DNA from 3 places in the Nonomuraea sp. CA-141351 genome. Region 2 is predicted to be linked to each of the others. Evidence: riboswitches for the same ligand, from Rfam matches in the RefSeq annotation. Region 2 holds a riboswitch; each other region holds the start of a gene.
What was found. Region 2 has a riboswitch for S-adenosylmethionine ahead of thrC (threonine synthase). Riboswitches for the same ligand answer to the same signal wherever they lie in the genome.
Positions count from the first base shown of each region.

Region 1 (4,268 bases), 660 kb from region 2:
GGCGTGAACGCCTTGGATACCAGCCGGCGCAGCCTGGTGTGCACCGGCGGCTCCACGTCGAGCATGCCCGCCCTGATCACCCGCCAGAACGGCTCGTGGAACTCCGGCTCAGGCGGCTTGCCGAACTCCTCGTGGGTGGCCACGTGCAGGTAGGACCTGCCCAGGCGGCGGTCCCTGAGCAGGGCGTTCACGTCGGCGTGGCGCGAGATCAGCCACTGGTTCGTCGGCTCGAAGTAGCTGACGGGCGACTCGCGCCTCAGCTCGTCGTACACGCGGTACGGGTGGGCCACGAAATCCGGATCCCAAGGGTCAAAGCGCACTATTTCATAGTAGGAGCGGAACCATCCTGCTTCCGGTCGGCGCGCTTGCTGCGCATCCGGATGTTCAGCAGCTCGACGACGAGCGAGAACGCCATCGCGAAGTAGATGTAGCCCTTGGGGATGTGCTGGCCGAAGCCTTCGGCGATGAGCACCACGCCGATCAGCACCAGGAACGACAGCGCCAGCATCTTGATGCTGGGGTGCCGGTCCACGAACCTGCTGATCGGCCCCGAGGCGAACAGCATCACCAGCACCGCCACCACGACCGCCGCGATCATCACGCCGAGCTGGTCCACCATGCCGACGGCGGTGATGACGGAGTCGAGCGAGAACACGACGTCCAGCACCATGATCTGCAGGATCACCGAGGTGAAGGAGGTGACGGCCGCCTTCTTGCCGTCCCCGCCCGCGGGGGCGTCCATGCTGTGGCCGATCTCGGTGACGCTCTTGCCCAGCAGGAACAGGCCGCCGAGCAGCAGGATCAGGTCACGTCCCGATATGTCGTGGCCGAAGACGGCGAACAGCGGCTCAGTGAGCCGCACCACCCACGACAGGGCGAGCAGCAGGAGCAGGCGGCTGACCAGGGCCGCGCCCAGGCCCAGCACGCGGGCTCTGTCGCGCTGTTCAGGGGGTAGTTTCCCGGCCAGGATGGAGATGAAAATGATGTTGTCGATCCCCAGGACGATCTCCAGGGCGACAAGGGTGAAGAAGCCGATCCAGATCTGCGGGTCGGTCACCCAGTCCAACATCTGCGCACCTCCATGACACGTGAGCGGGGTTTCCGGTAGCAACGAGCCACACGGCGCAGAAGTTCGCCGACTTGCGATCGAAGGTGGGGTTTCGGTTATAGTTCCCGTCGTAGGTCATGAGTGCCAGCACTAAGCCCCGGCTTGCTGGCCGGCAACCCTCGCGTCCGCGGCGGGGTGCCCCGGGTGAAGACCTGGTCCGTCACGAGGTGTGGCGGGCAAGCGCGGGCTCCGTGGCTGCTTCCAGGGGTCCGAAGACCCTGAGGGAGATGTGCCGTGTCCACGCTGACGATCTTCAGCTCTGTCCCCGCCCAGGCCGTTGAGGCGGCTCCCGCCGTCACGAGCAGGCCGATTCCCGCCGTACTCGGGGCCGATCTCGAGGTGCCCGTCAAGGGCGGAAGGCTCGTCGGCTACGCCAACCTCGACTACGCCGCCAGCGCGCCCTGTCTCGAGCCGGTCAGCGCCGCCGTCACCGCCGCGCTCCCGGCCTACTCCAGCGTCCACCGGGGCGCGGGCTATGCCTCCCAGCTGACCACCGCCCGCTACGAGCAGGCCCGCCACACGGTCAGGGCGTTCGTCGGCGCCCGCCCGGACGACGCCGTGATCTTCACCCGCAACACCACCGACGCCACGAACCTCCTGGCCGGCTGCCTGCCCGCCGGCACGACCACCGTGGTCTTCGACACCGAGCACCACGCCTCGCTCCTCCCCTGGAAGAAGTCCGTACGACTGGCGCCGCCCGCCTTCCCCGGCGAGGCCGTCCGCGCCGCCGACGAGGCGCTGGCCGCGATCGACGGGCCCAAGCTGCTCGTGGTCACCGCCGCCTCGAACGTCACCGGCGAGCTCTGGCCCATCGCCGCCCTGGCCCACATCGCGCACCGGCACGGGGCCCGCATCCTGGTGGACGCCGCCCAGCTCGTACCGCACCGGCGGCTCAACCTGACCGCGCTCGATCTGGACTACGTGGCCTTCTCCGGGCACAAGCTGTACGCGCCGTTCGGCGCCGGGGTGCTGGTCGGGCGCCGGGACTGGCTCTCGGATGGTGAGCCGTACCTCAAGGGCGGTGGCGCGGTGCGTTCCGTCGGGGACGAGACCGAGTGGCACGACGACCCCGAGCCGCGGCACGAGGCGGGCACCCCCAACGTGCTGGGCGCCATCGCGCTGGCCGCGGCCTGCGACGCGCTCACGGCCACCGGCTGGACCGCGGTGGTGCGGGAGGAGGAGCGGCTGATCGCCCGGCTGCGCTCCGGGCTGGCCTCGATCGAGGGCGTGCGTGAGCTGTCACTCTGGGGCGGTGATCACCCGCGCGTCGGCATCGTGTCGTTCACGGTGGACGGCTACTCGGCCCGCGAGGTGGCCGAGGTGCTCTCCAGCGAGTACGGCATCGGGGTGCGCGACGGGAAGTTCTGCGCGCACCCGTTCGTCCGGCACCTGCTCAACGAGACCGATGGGGGCTGCGAGGACGGCACCGCCTCCGCGGTGCGCGCCTCGATCGGCATCGGCACCACGGAGGAGCACGTCGACCGGCTGATCGGGGCGCTGCGGGATCTCGTCACCCGCTGAGCCTCATTCCCTGTTCGGCGGCTTGCGGTGCGGCGGCGGCTCGTCGGAGACCAGGGCGTCGATGTCTCTCATGTCGTCGTCGTTGATCATGCCTGCCCGGCGCTCGCTGGGCTGCCTGGGCACGCGTGGCGCCTCCGCCGGTTCCTTGGACGCCATGGGCGTCGTGGGCCCGCCGGTCATGGTCGTGACGTTCGACGGCTCCGGAGGGCGCGCGCCCGGAGCGTACGCGGCGAGCTCCTCCTCGGCGGCCCGGCGCTCCCCGCGCCGGCGGAACATCGCGCCGAACAGGCCGTCGAGCCCGATCCGCCCACCGCCGAGCGCCAGGAACAGCAGGCCCAGCGCCCCGAGCGCGCCGGGCAGTTCCCAGCCACCGGTGATGGCGAGCACACCGTGGCCGGCGTGCATGAACGCGATCGCGCCCAGCATGTCGAGCAGCAACAGGAGCCCCACCAGCCGCACCAGCAGGCCGAGGATCAGGAAGAGGCCGCCGACGGTCTCCACGACGGTCGCGTACGCCGAGGTGAGCTCGGGCATCGGGATCCCGACCCCCCTGAATGCCTGCCCCACGGCTGGGAGACCGCTCGACCACTTCTGCAAACCGTGAGCCAGGAAGATGACGCCGATCGCCACTCGCGCGATCAGGGCCGCGACATCGAACACAGCTCTCTTCATGGTGTTTTCTCCCCCCATTCCCGGTCTTTCTCCCCATGTCCGGCTTAGGGATGCGTTTCCATACGATTCCTTGACCATCCCCCCGGCTGGATCACCCACCGGTGCGGTGGCAGCATGGCCATATGACGGAACGTGTGGTCGGAATCGGTGCGGGCGCGAAAGAGCTGGCCACCGAGGACATGATCCTCAACATCGGCCCGCAGCACCCGTCGACCCACGGGGTGCTCAGGCTCCGGCTGACGCTCGACGGCGAGCGCATCACCGCCGCCGAGCCGATCATCGGCTACATGCACAGAGGCGCGGAGAAGCTGTTCGAGGTCCGCGACTACCGTCAGATCATCATGCTGGCCAACAGGCATGACTGGCTGTCGGGCTTCGCCAACGAGCTGGGCGTGGTGATCGCCGCCGAGCGCCTGCTCGGCATGGAGCCCCCGGTCAGGGCCGTGTGGGCGCGAACGCTGCTGGCCGAGCTCAACCGGGTGCTCAACCACCTGATGTTCCTCGGCTCCTATCCCCTGGAGCTGGGCGCGATCACGCCGCTGTTCTACTCCTTCAACGAGCGCGAGCGCATCCAGGCGGTCATGGAGGAGATCTCCGGCGGACGCATGCACTACATGTTCAACCGGGTCGGAGGCCTCAAGGAGGACCTGCCGCTCGGCTGGCTCGACCGGGTGTCGGAGGCGGTCGCGGAGACCCGCCGCCGGGTGCCCGACATCGAGGACCTCATCCTGCACAACGACATCTTCATCGCCCGCACCAAGGGCGTCGGCGTGCTCTCCCGCGAGCAGATCATGCAGTACGGCGTCAGTGGCCCCATCGCCAGGGCCTCCGGGGTCGACTTCGACCTGCGCCGCGACGACCCGTACCTCGCCTACCGCGAGCTGCCCGTGAAGGTCGTCACGCGGCACGCGGGCGACTGCCGGTCCCGGTTCGAGGTGCTGTTCGACCAGCTCAAGGTCTCGCTCGA
Region 1 is NZ_CP191982.1:12,495,967-12,500,234, forward strand. It holds gene ACQPWU_RS58745 (cytochrome P450) at 1-320, opposite strand, end outside; gene ACQPWU_RS58750 (TerC family protein) at 320-1,069, opposite strand; SAM riboswitch class IV at 1,182-1,297, shown strand; gene ACQPWU_RS58755 (aminotransferase class V-fold PLP-dependent enzyme) at 1,343-2,629, shown strand; gene ACQPWU_RS58760 (DoxX family protein) at 2,633-3,301, opposite strand; gene ACQPWU_RS58765 (NADH-quinone oxidoreductase subunit D) at 3,424-4,268, shown strand, end outside.
Region 1: it holds a riboswitch for S-adenosylmethionine, as region 2 does, so the genes downstream of both, ACQPWU_RS58755 (aminotransferase class V-fold PLP-dependent enzyme) here and thrC (threonine synthase) in region 2, are expected to answer to the same signal.

Region 2 (4,268 bases):
CGACGCCTGGACCGAGGAGCAGCGGAAGCGAAGCGACCAGAGCGACGAGGGAAGGCGACGGCTCCCCAGCGACATGAAGGTGCGGCGAGCCACCCCATGCGGCTCGCCGCACCCGAGTCGACGAAAGAAAGGTGGCAGGTTCACACGGACTGCGCTGCCGCGCGACCCTGCCGGTGCATACCAGCGGGGGCGTATCAGACCGCGCGAACGGCCTCTGCTTGGGGACCCTTCTGGCCCTGCGTGATCTCGAACTCGACTCTCTGCCCCTGTTCGAGAGCTCTGTACCCGTCCATCAGGATCGCTGAGTAATGGACGAATACATCCTTACCACCGTCTACCGCGATGAAGCCGTAGCCCTTGTCCGCGTTGAACCACTTGACGGTGCCCTGCGCCACTTCCGACTCCTCTTACTGGGCCCACAGATCTCGCCCATTCCTCCGCGAGACCCGTAATCACCTGACTTAACGGAAAATCAGCCAGACGATCGCCCTCGACCATACCTGTGGCACGGGGTTTGGCAACAGAGTCAATCCACAAACGTCGCATTTCTTCGCATCGAAGGCCGTTGAAAGGTTCATTTGGCCTGGAAAAGCAGAAGGCGCCCACTAGGGGCGCCTTCAACACTGTGATCTATGGCACTCAGCCGCCGGCGACTGCCGGGATGATAGAGATCTGAGTGCCCTCAGGTGCTGGAGTGTCGAGCCCGTCGACGAATCGGACATCCTCTTCCCCAACGTAAACGTTGACGAAACGCCGAATCTTGCCCGATTCATCCAGAATTCTCGCGCCGATCCCCGGGTAGTCGGAGTCGAGCTTGACGAGGACGTCACGAAGAGTCGCGCCCTCGCCACTGACTTCCGCGTTGCCCCCGGTGTACGTGCGCAGAATGGTGGGAATCCGCACAGTAACGCTCATGGTTAAACTCGCCTTTCCTGGTTGTCAGACAGCCGCGCGGAACGCGTCGAGGGAGGGCCGGATCACGGCCGTGGGCTTGGCGTCGTCGCTGATCGCGTCGAGCGTCTTGAGTCCGTCGCCCGTGTTGAGCACCACGGTCTCGGCCTCGGGATCGAGCCGCCCGCTCTCGGCCAGCTTCTTCAGCACGCCCACGGTGACCCCGCCCGCGGTCTCGGCGAAGACGCCCTCGGTCGAGGCCAGGAGCTTGATCGCGGCCACGATCTCGGCGTCGGTGACGTCCTCGACGGCACCCCCGGTGCGCCGGGCGATGTCCAGCACGTAAGGCCCGTCGGCCGGGTTGCCGATGGCCAGCGACTTGGCGATGGTGTCGGGCTTGACCGGCTGCACGACGTCATGCCCGGCCTTGTACGCGGTGGAGACCGGCGAGCATCCGGCCGCCTGGGCTCCGAAGATCTTGTACGCCGTGTCCTCGACCAGGCCCAGCTGGATCAGTTCCCGGAAGCCCTTGTCAATCTTGGTGAGCTGCGAGCCCGAGGCGATGGGGATGACGATCTGCTCCGGCAGCCGCCACCCGAGTTGCTCGGCGATCTCGTACGCGAGCGTCTTGGAGCCCTCGGCGTAGTACGGCCGCAGGTTGACGTTGACGAACCCCCACTTGTCGCCCAGCGGGTCGCCGATCAGCTCCGAGCAGAATCTGTTGACCTCGTCGTACGTGCCGTCGATGCCGATCAGCTTGCCGCCGAACACGCGGGCCATAGCGATCTTCGCCGTTTCGAGATTGGCCGGGATGAACACGCACGCCTCGAGCCCGGCCCGCGCCGCCGCGGCGGTGACCGCACCCGCGAGATTGCCGGTGGAGGAGCAGGAAAGCGTGTGGAAGCCGAAGTTACGCGCCGCCTCGACGGCGATCGCCACCACGCGGTCCTTGAATGAATGAGTGGGGTTGCCCGAGTCGTCCTTGACGTACAGGGACTTGAGACCGAGTGCGCGCCCGAGGTTTCCGGCCTTGACCAGTTTGGTCCATCCCGGGTTCATGTTGGGTTTACTGGCGACGTCGACAGGGACGGGGAGCAACGACCGGTAACGCCAGATGTTGGCGGGGCCCGACTCGATGTCCGCCCGGGTCACGGTGCCGAAGGAATAGGCCGCTTCGAGCGGCCCGAAACACTCCAGACACGCGAAGCTGGGACCGAGGGGGTAACGCGTACCGCACTCGCGGCAGGACAGACCGACAGCAGGACCAAAGTCAAGCGACATGAAGCGAGGCCTTCCCTCATCTTCGCCCGCGGCCACCTTGACCGCAGACCGGAATTGGCACCTTGTCCCGGTCGGCCTCGCCAGGTCGCGAGCCTCAAGCCGGGAGGGTTGCCGGGGCTTCGTAGGGCCGGTCCCTCCACCCCTCTGGATGAGCAATATTCAGTTGTTGAAATGGACTCTACCTGCCCAGGGGGCCGAAATGGCTACTCGTCTCAGAACTTGAGACGTGCCGTCTCAACGGTAGTCCTCACCCAGCACTCCCTGCACGTATTTGCGCGCCTGGTGAATGCGCGACTTGGCGGTGCCGAGCGGGATGCCGAGCTGCTCGGCCACCTCGCTGTAGTCGAGCTGGACGATGTCGCGCAGCACCAACGCCTGTGCCAGGTCGGGCTTGTCGGCCTCCAGCGCCTCCATGGCGTCGAGCAGGTCCAGCCGCGAGCCGGCGATCACGCTCACCCGCCGCACGTCGGGCTTCTGCACGGGCAGTTCGTCGGAGCTCTGCTCGGCCGCCCTGCGCTTGAGCGACCTGTACGTGGTGCGCGCGCAGTTGGCCGTCACGATGTGGAGCCAGGTGCTGAATCTCGCCCGGCCCTCGAACCGCCCGATGTTGCGCGCCACGGCCAGCAACGTGTCCTGCGAGGCCTCTTCGGCGTCCTGGTGGTAGGGCAGGATCCGGGCGCAGTGACGCATCACATCGGGCTCGATTCGCGCCAGAAGCTCGCCAAGTGCGCGATGATCTCCTGCAGCGGCGGAGCGGGCGAGTTCCTCGGTTAGCTCATCAAGCGCCATAGCTGGGATCCTATGGGCGAAGGGAGCGTAGATGAACAGCGTCCTGGTGGCCTCCAACAGAGGACCGGTCTCGTTCACCGTGTCCGACGACGGTGAGCTGACCATGAAGCGCGGTGGCGGCGGCCTGGTGTCAGGGCTGTCCGGGGTGGCCAGGAAAGAGGGCGTCCTGTGGGTGTGCGCGGCGCTGTCCGACGGCGACCGCAGCGCGGTTCGCCTGGCGCCCGGCGGCAGGATCGACCACGCCGGCTACGACACCGGCCCGCTGCGCATGCTCGACATCCCGCCCGCCATCTTCCACCGGGCCTACAACGCCGTGGCCAACTCGACCCTGTGGTTCGTCAACCACCTGCTCTACGACATCCCCAACGCGCCCAACTTCGGCACGAGGTTCGAACGCGAGTGGGAGTCCTACCGCGACTACAACGGCGCCTTCGCGCTGGCGCTGGCCGAGGAGGCCGGCCACGGCGCCCGCGTGATGGTGCAGGACTACCACCTGACGCTGACCCCCGCGATGCTCCGCGCCGAGCGGCCCGACCTGCGCATCGCCCACTTCAGCCACACCCCGTGGGCGCCGCCCGAATACTTCTCGCTGCTGCCCGACGAAGTGGCCGGAGAGGTCCTGGAGGGCATCCTGGGCGCCGATCACGCCGGGTTCCTCACCGACCGGTGGGCGCAGGCGTTCATGGACTGCTGTGAGGCGCTGCTGGGCGCGGAGGCCGACCGCGCCGGCCGCAGCGTCACCTACGAGGGCAGGACCACCCGCATCGGCGTCCACAGCCTGGGCGTGGACGGCGAGGCGCTGTGGGAGCGGGCCTGCGAGCCCGACGTCGAGTCGCACATGGCCGCGCTCAGGGAGCAGGTGGGCGACCGGCGGCTGATCGTCCGCATCGACCGCACCGAGCTGTCGAAGAACATCGTGCGCGGCCTGGTGGCCTACCGCGAGTTCCTCGACGCGCACCCCGAGTGGCACGGAAAGGTGGTGCATCTGGCCTTCGCGTACCCGAGCCGGCACGACCTGCCCGAATATCGCGAGTACACCGCGTCGGTGCAGCGCTGCGCCCAGGAGATCGAGGACGAGTACGCCACCGAGGACTGGGACCCGCTGATCCTCAACGTCAACGACGACTACCCGCGCTCTCTGGCCGCGTACCGGATGGCCGACGTGCTGCTGGTCAACCCCATCCGCGACGGGATGAACCTGGTCGCCAAGGAGGGCCCGGTCCTGTCGCCGCGCTGCGCGCTGGTGCTCTCACGCGAGGCGGGGGCGGCGGCCGAGCTGGGCCCGCACGCCCTCGTGGTCAACCCGT
Region 2 is NZ_CP191982.1:11,835,810-11,840,077, forward strand. It holds gene ACQPWU_RS55750 (cold-shock protein) at 195-395, opposite strand; gene ACQPWU_RS55755 (MoaD/ThiS family protein) at 640-915, opposite strand; gene thrC (threonine synthase) at 940-2,172, opposite strand; SAM riboswitch class I at 2,186-2,327, opposite strand; gene ACQPWU_RS55765 (RNA polymerase sigma factor) at 2,407-2,961, opposite strand; gene ACQPWU_RS55770 (alpha,alpha-trehalose-phosphate synthase (UDP-forming)) at 2,993-4,268, shown strand, end outside.

Region 3 (4,268 bases), 1.6 Mb from region 2:
GAACATCGGGGTGGGCGAGATCGAGGCGATGTCCGACCGCGCCAGGATCCAGGCCGCCGCCGAGTTGGCGGGTGCGCACGAAACCGTCCAGGCACTGCCCCGGGGCTACGACACCATGCTGAGCCGCGTCTTCTTCGGCCCCGAGGACGACGACCCGCAGGCAGGCGTGATGCTCTCCGGAGGTCAGTGGCAACGCCTGGCCCTGGCCCGCGCGCTGGTACGCGAGCGCCGCGACCTGCTCATCCTCGACGAGCCCAGCTCCGGCCTGGACGCGCAGGCCGAGTACGAGGTGCACCGGCGGCTGCGCGAGCACCGCGAGGGACGTACCAGCCTGCTGGTCTCGCACCGGCTCGGGGCGGTCCGCGACGCGGACCTGATCGTGGTGCTCGGCGACGGCCGGATCGTCGAGCAGGGTACGCACCACGAGCTCATGTCCATGGGCAGCCGGTACGCCCACCTCTTCGACACCCAGGCCAGCGGCTACCGTGAGGGCGCCGACATCGGGTGACCGGACGCGGTGCTCTTGCCGGATCTGCTCGGCCGTGGCAGGTTGCGATCATGCAGTACGTCGATGTCGCGAGCAGGCTGCTGCTGCTCACGGTGTTCGCCCTCGCCCTCGGGAGCAAGATCTCCAGCCGTGGCGCCTGGAGCGAGTTCGTCGCGTCGACCAGAGCGATGGCGGTGGTCGCCGACGCGAAGGTGCCGGTGGCCGCAGCGGCGACGGCGGTGGCCGAGGCGGGTGTCATCGCTCTGGCCGTGCTTCCCTTCCGGTGGGCCGGATCAGCGGCGTTCGTCCTCGCGGCGGGGCTGCTCGGCTGCCTCACGGTCGCGGTCACCATGGTCGTCCGGAGAGGCGCCGCCGTTCCCTGCCGGTGCTTCGGCGCCTCCCAGACGCCCTTGGGCGTGGAGCACGTGGTCCGCAACGTCATTCTGGTCGTGACAGCCCTGCTCGGGCTGGCGGGCTCCTTGGTGGACGGTTCCTTCGATCCGGGTTTCAGCGTCGTCGCCGGTGTCTTCGGCGCCGCTCTGGGACTGCTCATGGCCCGATGGGATGATCTCGTCTCACTGGTGCGGACGTCCTGAGGCGAGCCGGCTCCCGATGAGTTCAAGCAGCGCGGAGTGCGTCTCCCGGTCGGCCGCCACGACGAGTCCGCCCGCGCCGGTGTGCAGTGGCTGACCGTGGATGCCGGTGACCACGCATCCGGCGGCCTGGCACAACGCGATCCCGCTGGCGAAGTGCACGCTGTCCCGCAGATGGCCGTCGGTGACGTACGCGGCCCGGCGACCGGCGGCGACCCACGCCACCGCCAGGGTGGTGGAGACGACGCGCGGGCGGAAGCGCTCGGCGAATCCCGGGTCGGCGAGCAGCCGGACAGCCCGGAAGCTCGGTTCGTTCGGGAACGGCGGATCGAGGTTGACGTCCACCAGTCGCGAACCGGACGACGGCGTGAGCCGCTCGTCCACGCCGTCGCGGCGGACGTACGCGTGAGCGCCATCCGTCCAGAACACCTCGCCGGCGAACGGGTCGGCCGCGGCCGCCACCGTGATGTCGGAGCCCACGCGCAGGGCGACGTTCACCGCGACCAACATGTTCCGTACAGCGTAGTTCAGCGTGCCGCACAGGGGATCGACCAGCCACATGCGCTCCGCACCGTCCCCACCCGTGCGTCCGCCCTCCTCGCCTGTCACGGCGTCGTCCGGCCGAGCGGTGCGAATGACGTCGAGGATGGCCTTTTCCGCTTCGACGTCCGCATCTGTGGCGAAGTCCCCCGCGGATTTCTCGAAGCGCGTCAGCGCCGCACCGTACTTGGCGTGCACGACGGCGGCTCCTGCTTGCGCCGCCGTCAGAGCCAGTTCCTCGTCCGTGATCGACATGTGCGCAGGATAACGGCGCTGGAAGTCATGCTGTATTTGTCCAGAATCCTGTTGACGCCGTCCCGGTGGCGCGGGCATGATCCTGTTCACCAAGATTCATCCAGAGGATCCGAGGGACCTGGCCCTGTGACGGTCCGGCAACCTGCCTGCGGGAAAGGTGCCAATGCCAGGAGCGATGAGGAGGCCTGATGAGCCTGCGGCTCGATGTTCCCGTGCTCCGAGGATCACTTGTCCGGCTGGAGCCGCTCACGATGGCGCATGCGCCGGATCTGGCGCGGGCTGTTGAGGAGGATCGTTCGTCGTACGCGTTCACGTTGGTGCCCCGGGCCGCCGAGGTGGAGGCTTACCTGGAGGCTCAGCTCCGTCGCGAGGGTCTGACGCCCTTCGCGCAGGTTCGCGTACGGGACGGGGCGGCGGTGGGGTGCACGGCGTTCTGGGATCCCCGGACGTGGCCGGAGCGGGACGGTCTGCGGGCCGTCGAGATCGGGTGGACGTGGCTGGCGGCGTCCGCTCAGGGCACGGGGATCAACGCCGAGGCGAAGCTCCTGCTCTTCACGTACGCGTTCGAGACGTTCGGGGTGGCCCGCGTCGACCTCAAGACGGATGCGCGCAACCAGCGGTCACGGCGGGCCATCGAGGGGGTCGGCGCGCGGTTCGAGGGCGTGTTGCGCAACTGGTCGCCGTCGTGGGCGCCGGGTGAGGCGGGGAGGCTGCGGGACTCTGCCATGTTCTCCGTGGTCGCCGCGGAGTGGCCGGATGTCAAGGCGGGGCTGCGCGGCCGGCTCGGTGCCCAGCGGGTCTAGAGCGGGCCCGCTCCGTCCAGCAGGGATAGCCAGGTGCGGTCGGGGCACAGGCGGTTGATCTCCGACGGCCGCAGCCAGGCCGCGCTGGTGCTTTCCGAGCCCGCCGGTGGGTGGGTCGGCGGGCCCGGGTGGGGGAGACGCGCCCTGAACATCGCCATGTACGTCAGAGGCGGGTAACGGTAGTCGGCGGGGGCGGCGTCGAGGAGCTCGATGCGTTGCCAGGCGAAGAGGGACAGGGCGGAAGGAGTCAGGCGGAGGCCGGTTTCTTCATACAGCTCCCGGGCTGCGGCTTCGGTCGCCGTCTCGCCGGGTTCGAGGTGGCCGCCGGGGATGTCCCAGCCGCGGCCCTCCTTGTCCACGCAGGTCATGAGGGTTCTGCCGGTCTGGTCCGAGACGAAGGCGAACGCCGACGTGGTCTTGTCCAAGGGCGGGAGCGATTGGGAGAGGATCACGTCGAGCCGGTGGCGCACGGGTATCCAGGGGACCGTCAGATGAGTCACCCATCAAGGGTCTCAGACGCCCTGGCGCATGGCGCGGTTGCCCAGATAGAGGCCGACCGCGGCTATCGCGCACGCGGCAGCGGTCCCGTAGAGGATCGAGGGGTTCGTCAGGTTGCCGGCGAAGAGGGCTCTCTGCGCGTCGACAATGTACGTGACCGGGTTGACGTGCCCGAGCACCCGTAGCCAGGCCGGGGCCGTGTCCAGGGGGAGCAGCACCCCGGAGAGGAGCAGCAGCGGGAAGAGGATCGACTGGCTGACGATGTAGAACAGCGTGCCGCCGGGTGCCGACTTGATGGCCAGGACGAACGAGAACGCGCCCAGGCCGACGCCGAACACGACCAGCTGGGCCAGGCCCGCCAGGACACCGGCCAGGTGCAGGTCGAAGCCCAGGGGGAGAGCCAGGAGGATGATCAGGACGGCTTGCGCCAGGAGGACGATCATGGCCTTCATGGTGCGGCCCACCAGCATCGCCGTACGGTTCAGCGGAGTGACCAGCAGACGCTCCATTGATCCGCCGATCAGCTCGACCAGCAGCGTGTAACCGGCGCCCATGGGGCCGGTCAGGCACATCATGACCAGGATCCCCGGCACGAACCACTGCCACGACGACCCCACGGCCCCGTCGAGCTGCGACCCGAACAGGAACAGGAACAGCAGCGGCTGCCCCATCTCGAAGAGCAGGCTGACGGGCTCGCGCACGACCGGCTTGAACTCGCGGGAGAAAACGGTGGCGGTGTCACGCAGGAATGTCGTCATCGGTGAGGCTTCTCCCGGTAAGAGCGAGGAACACGTCATCGAGGGTCGGTCGGGCGGTCTCGGCGGTGGTGACCTTGATGCCGGAGCCGTCCAGGGTTCTGAGGTAGTCGGGGAGTGCGGCGGCCGCGTTGGGGACGCGAAGGCGCACGGTCGTCCCCTCGGCGGTGCCGCCGCCGACGCCGGCGGCCCTGCCCGCCTCCTCCTCCGTGCTGGTGGTGATCGTGATGTGGTCGCCGGCCAGGTCGTTCTTGAGCTGCTCGGCGGTGCCGTCCGCGATGATCCGGCCGTTGTCGATGATCACCACGCGTTCGGCCATGTTGTCGGCTTCCTCCAG
Region 3 is NZ_CP191982.1:719,741-724,008, forward strand. It holds gene ACQPWU_RS03645 (ABC transporter ATP-binding protein) at 1-508, shown strand, start outside; gene ACQPWU_RS03650 (MauE/DoxX family redox-associated membrane protein) at 559-1,083, shown strand; gene ACQPWU_RS03655 (inositol monophosphatase family protein) at 1,063-1,875, opposite strand; SAM riboswitch class I at 1,969-2,057, shown strand; gene ACQPWU_RS03660 (GNAT family N-acetyltransferase) at 2,064-2,678, shown strand; gene ACQPWU_RS03665 (NUDIX hydrolase) at 2,675-3,178, opposite strand; gene ACQPWU_RS03670 (ABC transporter permease) at 3,191-3,934, opposite strand; gene ACQPWU_RS03675 (ATP-binding cassette domain-containing protein) at 3,915-4,268, opposite strand, start outside.
Region 3: it holds a riboswitch for S-adenosylmethionine, as region 2 does, so the genes downstream of both, ACQPWU_RS03660 (GNAT family N-acetyltransferase) here and thrC (threonine synthase) in region 2, are expected to answer to the same signal.